Regions from separate parts of the Acidovorax temperans genome, predicted to be linked through region 1. Evidence: riboswitches for the same ligand, from Rfam matches in the RefSeq annotation. Region 1 holds a riboswitch; the other holds the start of a gene.

Region 1 (3,412 bases):
TGGCAGGGCACCATCACGCCCATGTTCACCACTTCAAAGTTGTTGCACTGCAAGACGACGGTGACGATGTTCTTGCCAATGTCGTGCACGTCGCCCTTGACGGTGGCGATGACGATCTTGCCCTTGGTCTTCACGTCGCCGCCAGCGGCTTCCATCTGGCGCTTTTCTTCTTCGATGTAGGGCAGCAGGTGGGCCACGGCCTGCTTCATCACGCGGGCGCTTTTCACCACCTGGGGCAGGAACATCTTGCCCGCGCCAAACAGGTCACCCACCACGTTCATGCCGTCCATGAGCGGGCCTTCGATGACGTGCAGCGGGCGGCCGCCCTTGGCCAGAATGGCGCGGTAGGCCTCTTCGGTGTCTTCGGTGATGAAGTCGGTGATGCCATGCACCAGCGCGTGGGTCAGGCGTTCGTTGACGGTTTTGGGGTGCTCGGGCGTGCCGCGCCATTCGAGCTTTTTGCTCTCGTCCTTGGCGCCGCTCTTGGCGGTTTCGGCAATCTCCACCAGGCGCTCACCCGCATCGGGGCGGCGGTTCAGCACCACGTCTTCCACGCGTTCGCGCAGCACGGGCTCCAGGTCGTCGTACACGCCCACCATGCCCGCGTTGACGATGCCCATGTCCATGCCGGCCTTGATAGCGTGGTACAGGAACACGGTGTGGATGGCCTCGCGCACGGGGTCGTTGCCACGGAAGCTGAACGACACGTTGGACACGCCGCCGCTGACCTTGGCGCCCGGCAGGTGCTGCTTGATCCAGCGCGTGGCTTCGATGAAATCGACCGCGTAGTTGTTGTGCTCTTCGATGCCGGTGGCCACGGCAAAGATGTTGGGGTCGAAGATGATGTCTTCAGGCGGGAAGCCCACTTCGTCCACCAGGATGCGGTACGCGCGCTCGCAAATCTCGATCTTGCGCGCGAAGGTGTCGGCCTGGCCTTGCTCGTCAAACGCCATCACCACGGCCGCAGCGCCATAGCGCTTGACCAGCTTGGCCTGGTGCTTGAAGGCTTCCACGCCTTCTTTCATGCTGATGGAGTTAACGATGCCCTTGCCCTGGATGCAGCGCAGGCCCGCTTCAATCACGTCCCACTTGGAGCTGTCCACCATGATGGGCACACGGGCGATGTCGGGCTCTGACGCGATGAGCTGCAGAAACCGCACCATGGCGGCCTTGCTGTCGAGCATGGCCTCGTCCATGTTGATGTCGATGACCTGCGCGCCGTTTTCCACCTGCTGGCGCGCCACGGCCAGGGCTTCTTCGTACTGGCCGTTCAAAATCATCCGCGCAAACGCCTTGGAGCCGGTGACGTTGGTGCGCTCGCCCACGTTGACGAACAGGGTGTCCTGACCGATGGAGACGGGCTCCAGGCCAGAGAGTTTCATGGGGGGCAGCGAAATAGCAGACATAGGGCTCACCTGTGCAGAAACAGTGGAAAAACAGGTGAGCGTCGTTGCGAAGAAAAGGCCCCAAGCCTGACGGTGCCACCGTTCATCCGGTGGGCCGCTGCAACGCTCCTTGGGAGCCGACAATTCTACCGGCTCAGGTTCCTGTCAACCTGTCCAGTTCTGGCCCCGCACGGGGGACATCGCAAGCGCGACACCAATCAACGAAGAGCATTACGTCCACGTAACTTTCGCCGCGCTCTATCTTGGATACGAATGACTGCCCCACCCCCAACCGCTCGGCCAACTGCACCTGCGAAAGACCAGCTTTCTTTCGCAGTGCAGCCAGCCCCTCCCGAAGGGCCTGGTAACGCGGGTGATAGACAGTGATCGGCACCCGTGCATGCTTTACCCCGATTCGGAATAGTCCATTTACGACTTTTTACGCTACAGTGCGTAACAGAGTGGGGCACGGTGCCTTGCTCGCCAACACTGAAAAGAGAGCAGCGATGACAACGAAGTTTCGACTGGCAGGGTATTCGGCTTTGATAGCAGCAACACTGCTGACAGCCTGTGGCGGTGGCAGCGACGACTCATCCACTCCCGCGCCACCACCTGCCGCTACAAGCGTGGAGGGCTTCTGGACGGGCAAGTCCTCCACCGGCTGGGACGTTGCTTTGGCCGTGCTGGAAAACGGTGAAACCTGGGGCGTTTACACCAGCAACGGGGCTATCTACGGCGCTCTGCAAGGCAACACTACTTCCTCAGGTGGCACATTGACGGGCTCGGGTCGGGAATTCGATCTCCGCTCCGGACAAATCGCGTCGAGCACTTACAGCGGCACCTACACCGCCAAGACCAAGACCAATATCCGGCTTCCCAGCGGCGTCACCTTTGCGGGTATCTATTCGACCGCGTACGACCAGCCAGCCACACTGTCCGCACTGGCCGGCACATATACGGGCTCCGGCGTGAGCACGGGCGCACCGGTGCAGTCGATAACAGTCACCATCTCTGCCACCGGCACCATTACCTCGCCGTCATCACTCGGGTGCAGCGCCAGTGGGCCCGTCACGCCGCGGAGCAGCGGCAAGAACATCTTTGACCTGCGCATCACCTTCTCGGGAGCAAACTGCGCCCTGGGCAACGGTGCAACCGTTTCAGGCGTGGCCTACTACGAAGGTGGGACGCTGCTCGCCATGGGGCTGCTGCCATCGCAAACAGCCGGTTTCATCTTCACCGGCCGCAAGTAAACGGTCCGCAGTGGCGGCCAAGCGGCGACGCCACTGTGTTGGTCAAAGTGACAAAGAGCTGCCAGCGCTTGATATGCAAGCACTGGCAGCTCTTTTTTATATAGCGCGTGCTAAGACACCACGGATTGCGAATTCACCGCGCCCTGTGCCGAAGCAGGCAGCCCAAACACGCGGTCAAACGCCCAGTTGAAGACAAAGGTGTAGCAAAGAAAGAAGACGATGAGCGCAAGGTCCATCACAAAGGCCTCCCACAGGCTCACCTTGAACCACCAGGCAAACAGCGGCACCAGCGTGAAGACCAGCCCGCCCTCGAACCCGATGGCGTGCGCCACCCGGCGCGCCACGCTGCGCCCGCGCACTGTCTGGCGCGACTCCCAGCGCTCAAAGGCCCAGTTGAACACCACGTTCCACAGCACGGCAATGGCCGACGCGGCCACTGCCACCACACTGGAGTGCCCTGCGCCCTGCCCGGAGAGCTGCGCCAGCCCCGCCGTGGCCACCGCGATGGCGATCAGTTCATACAAGGTGACATAAAGAACGCGGCGCCACGGGCCCTGCAGCCCCTGAGGGGCTGGCGTACCGGGGGCGGCGGGAGAAGTCTGGGTGAAAGGCATGGGGCGACTTTATGTGTGCACTGCTGATATATAAAGTCAGCTTGTTTCAGTTTTTCTGATAATTGCGACCATGGCTTTTTCTTCCGACAGCGTGCAAGTGTTCCTCGCGGCGCTGGACCATGGCTCGTTCTCGGCCGCTGCGCGAGCGCTGTCGCGCGTGCCT
Region 2 (3,412 bases), 950 kb from region 1:
CCTGCGTCGGGTTTGAAGACCTGGATGGCGCCTTCTTCGCCCAGCTGCATCAGGCCCTGCTGCAGTTGCTTGGTGCGCAGGGGGTTCTTCAGCACCACGGTCATGAACATTTCAGGTGCGAAGAACGGCAGGCCGGTGAACTGCAGGTTGGGGCCATCGGTGATGGTGTCGCCCAGTTGCACGCCGCCGTGAGTGGTGAAGCCGATGATGTCGCCTGCATAAGCCTCGTCCACGGCTTCGCGGCGCTGGCTCATGAAGGTCACCACGCTGGTGGGGCGCAGTTCTTTGGCGGTGCGCTGCACTTTCATCCGCATGCCAGGGGTGTATTTGCCCGAGGCCACGCGCACAAAGGCGATGCGGTCGCGGTGGTTGGCGTCCATGTTGGCTTGCACCTTGAACACCACGCCTGAGAAGCTCTCGTCTTCAGGCTGGATGATTTTTTCTTCGCGGTTGCGGTTGACCTCGGTGTAGGCCACGCGCGGGCCGGGCGGGGGCGACATATCGACCACCGCGTCCAGCACTTCCATCACCCCGAAGTTGTTCACCCCGGAGCCGAAGAACACGGGGGTGAGCTTGCCTTTCAGGAAGGCATCGTGGTCCCACTCTGCGGATGCGCCCACGGCCAGCTCCATGCTCTCCAGCGCGTCGTCGAATGCCTGGCCGAAGCGGGCGCGCAGGTTGTCAGCGTCAGACAGGGGAATGGTCTCGAAGTCCTGCGGGCGCTTTTCGCTGCCGGGCTGGAACACGGTCATGCTCTTGGTGCGCAGGTTGATGATGCCGCCAAAGCTCTTGCCCTGGCCCACGGGCCAGGTGATGGGGCAGCAGGGCATGCCCAGCTCGCGTTCGACCTCGTCCATGATGTCCAGCGGGTCGCGCACTTCGCGGTCCATCTTGTTCACAAAGGTGATGATGGGCGTGTCGCGCTGTCGGCACACCTCGATCAGGCGGCGGGTCTGGCTTTCCACACCGTTGGCGGCGTCGATCACCATCAGGGCCGAATCGACGGCGGTGAGCACGCGGTAGGTGTCTTCCGAGAAGTCCTTGTGGCCGGGGGTGTCGAGCAGGTTCACCACATGGTCGCGGTAAGCCATCTGCATCACCGACGATGCCACCGAGATGCCGCGCTGCTTTTCAATCTCCATCCAGTCCGACGTGGCGTGGCGGCTGGCTTTGCGGCCCTTCACCGCACCGGCGATCTGGATCGCGCCCGAGAACAGCAGCAGTTTTTCCGTCAGCGTGGTCTTACCTGCGTCAGGGTGGGAAATGATGGCGAAGGTGCGGCGGCGCCGGGTTTCTGGGGCGTAGGACACAAGGGGTTCCAAATGGGTAGGCAGGCGCGACAGGCGGCGCGCTGCGGGGTCAGAGGGTGCGCAGCCCCTGTGGAGCGCGGTGGCGCGGGGGCTTTTGGTTGGCGATTTTACCCAGTGGGCTTGGGGGCTGAAGTGGCACGCGAGACGCCTGCATGGCGACTGCTTTTATAATCCGCACTTCCGAGGAGCGTTGCAGCGCCCCCTGCCATCTGCGGGGCGTGAGGCTCGGAGTCATCAAGCAACGACGCTCATCCACTTTTCGTGTGGTGAGTTGCATCTTCCCCGTCAAGTGGCTTTTCAAACCTGCTTTGGAGCACACCATGAACGCACGCGTCAACGCCCCCGTCAACACCGACTGCATCATTGCCGACATCGGCCTGGCCGAATGGGGCCGTAAAGAAATCCGCATTGCTGAAACCGAGATGCCCGGCCTGATGGCCATCCGCGAGGAATTCGCGGCCAAGCAGCCCTTGAAGGGCGCGCGCATCACCGGTTCGCTGCACATGACCATCCAGACGGCTGTGCTGATCGAAACCCTGCAGGCCCTGGGCGCGCAGGTGCGCTGGGCTTCCTGCAACATCTTCTCTACGCAAGACCACGCTGCCGCTGCCATTGCCGCCACGGGCACTCCCGTGTTCGCGGTAAAGGGCGAGACACTGGTGGATTACTGGGATTACACCCACCGCATTTTTGACTTTGGCCCTGCAGGCACCGAAGGCGAAGGCCCCAACCTGATTCTGGACGACGGCGGTGACGCCACGCTGCTGATGCACCTGGGCAAGCAGGCCGAAAAGGACCAAAGCGTGCTGGCCAACCCTGGCAGCGAAGAAGAGCGCATTTTGTTTGCCGCCATCAAGGCCAAGCTGGCGGTGGACCCCACTTGGTACAGCCGCAAGAGCGCACAAATCATTGGTGTGACGGAAGAAACCACCACCGGCGTGCACCGCTTGAAGGAAATGTCGGCCAAGGGCAGCCTGATGTTCCGCGCGATCAACGTGAACGACTCGGTGACCAAGAGCAAGTTCGACAACCTGTACGGCTGCCGCGAGTCGCTGGTGGACGGCATCAAGCGCGCTACCGACGTGATGATTGCTGGCAAGGTGGCCGTGGTGGCGGGCTACGGCGATGTGGGCAAGGGCTCGGCCCAGGCCTTGCGCGCCCTGAGCGCCCAGGTGTGGGTGACCGAGATCGACCCCATCAACGCCCTGCAAGCCGCGATGGAAGGCTATAAGGTCGTGACCATGGAATATGCCGCCGACAAGGCCGACATCTTCGTGACCACCACCGGCAACCGCGACGTGATCACGTTCGAGCACATGAAGGCCATGAAGGACCAGTCCATCGTCTGCAACATCGGTCACTTCGACAACGAAATCCAGGTCGCCAAGCTCGAAGAGCACTGCCAGTGGGAAGAAATCAAGCCCCAGGTGGACCATGTGATCTTCCCTGACGGCAAGCGCATCATCCTGCTGGCCAAGGGCCGCCTGGTGAACCTGGGCTGTGGCACGGGCCACCCCAGCTTTGTGATGTCTTCCAGCTTTGCCAACCAGACGATTGCCCAGATCGAACTGTTCACGCACAGCGACTTCTATGAAAACGGCAAGGTCTACGTGCTGCCCAAGCACCTGGATGAAAAGGTCGCACGCCTGCACCTGAAGAAGGTGGGCGCGATGTTGTCGGAGCTGACAGACGAGCAAGCCGCCTACATCGGCGTGCCCAAGCAAGGCCCTTACAAGCCAGATACCTACCGCTACTAAGAGCGGCTAACAAATCTCTTCTGGCGTCGTTGCTGTGTCTTGTCGTACTGCTTGTACTGCCTGCAACACAGCGCCTAGCCAGAACCGCTTCGCTGAGTTTTGTTAGCCGCTGTAAGCCCTGGCGATAGAGGTTGAATGCTCCTGATTTAGGAGCTGCCAGCGCTTACTGGGTAAGCGCTGGTGCCTGTTTTTATTCCAATTTCCGTCGGATGACAAGAGAGTACGCATGCGCGCAGATGTTTTTTTGGTGGAAGGCGGCCATGCCGCTACGCGCTCACAGGCGCAACGCCTGATCGCCTCGGGGGTGGAATGGCGGCTGACGCCGTTGTCTGCCTGGAACAAGGT

What was found. A riboswitch is a leader RNA that binds a small molecule or an ion and turns the genes downstream of it on or off. The one in region 1 is predicted to bind S-adenosylhomocysteine.
Region 2: another riboswitch for S-adenosylhomocysteine. It lies ahead of ahcY (adenosylhomocysteinase); the one in region 1 lies ahead of metH (methionine synthase).

Annotation. Positions count from the first base shown of each region.
Region 1 is NZ_CP117193.1:4,315,709-4,319,120, forward strand. Features, by position in the region: gene metH (methionine synthase) at 1-1,406, opposite strand, end outside; S-adenosyl-L-homocysteine riboswitch at 1,436-1,523, opposite strand; gene PQV96_RS20260 (helix-turn-helix domain-containing protein) at 1,540-1,779, opposite strand; gene PQV96_RS20265 (hypothetical protein) at 1,892-2,635, shown strand; gene PQV96_RS20270 (PACE efflux transporter) at 2,746-3,249, opposite strand; gene PQV96_RS20275 (LysR family transcriptional regulator) at 3,320-3,412, shown strand, end outside.
Region 2 is NZ_CP117193.1:752,590-756,001, forward strand. Features, by position in the region: gene PQV96_RS03525 (peptide chain release factor 3) at 1-1,310, opposite strand, end outside; S-adenosyl-L-homocysteine riboswitch at 1,487-1,567, shown strand; gene ahcY (adenosylhomocysteinase) at 1,631-3,067, shown strand; gene PQV96_RS03535 (TlyA family RNA methyltransferase) at 3,294-3,412, shown strand, end outside.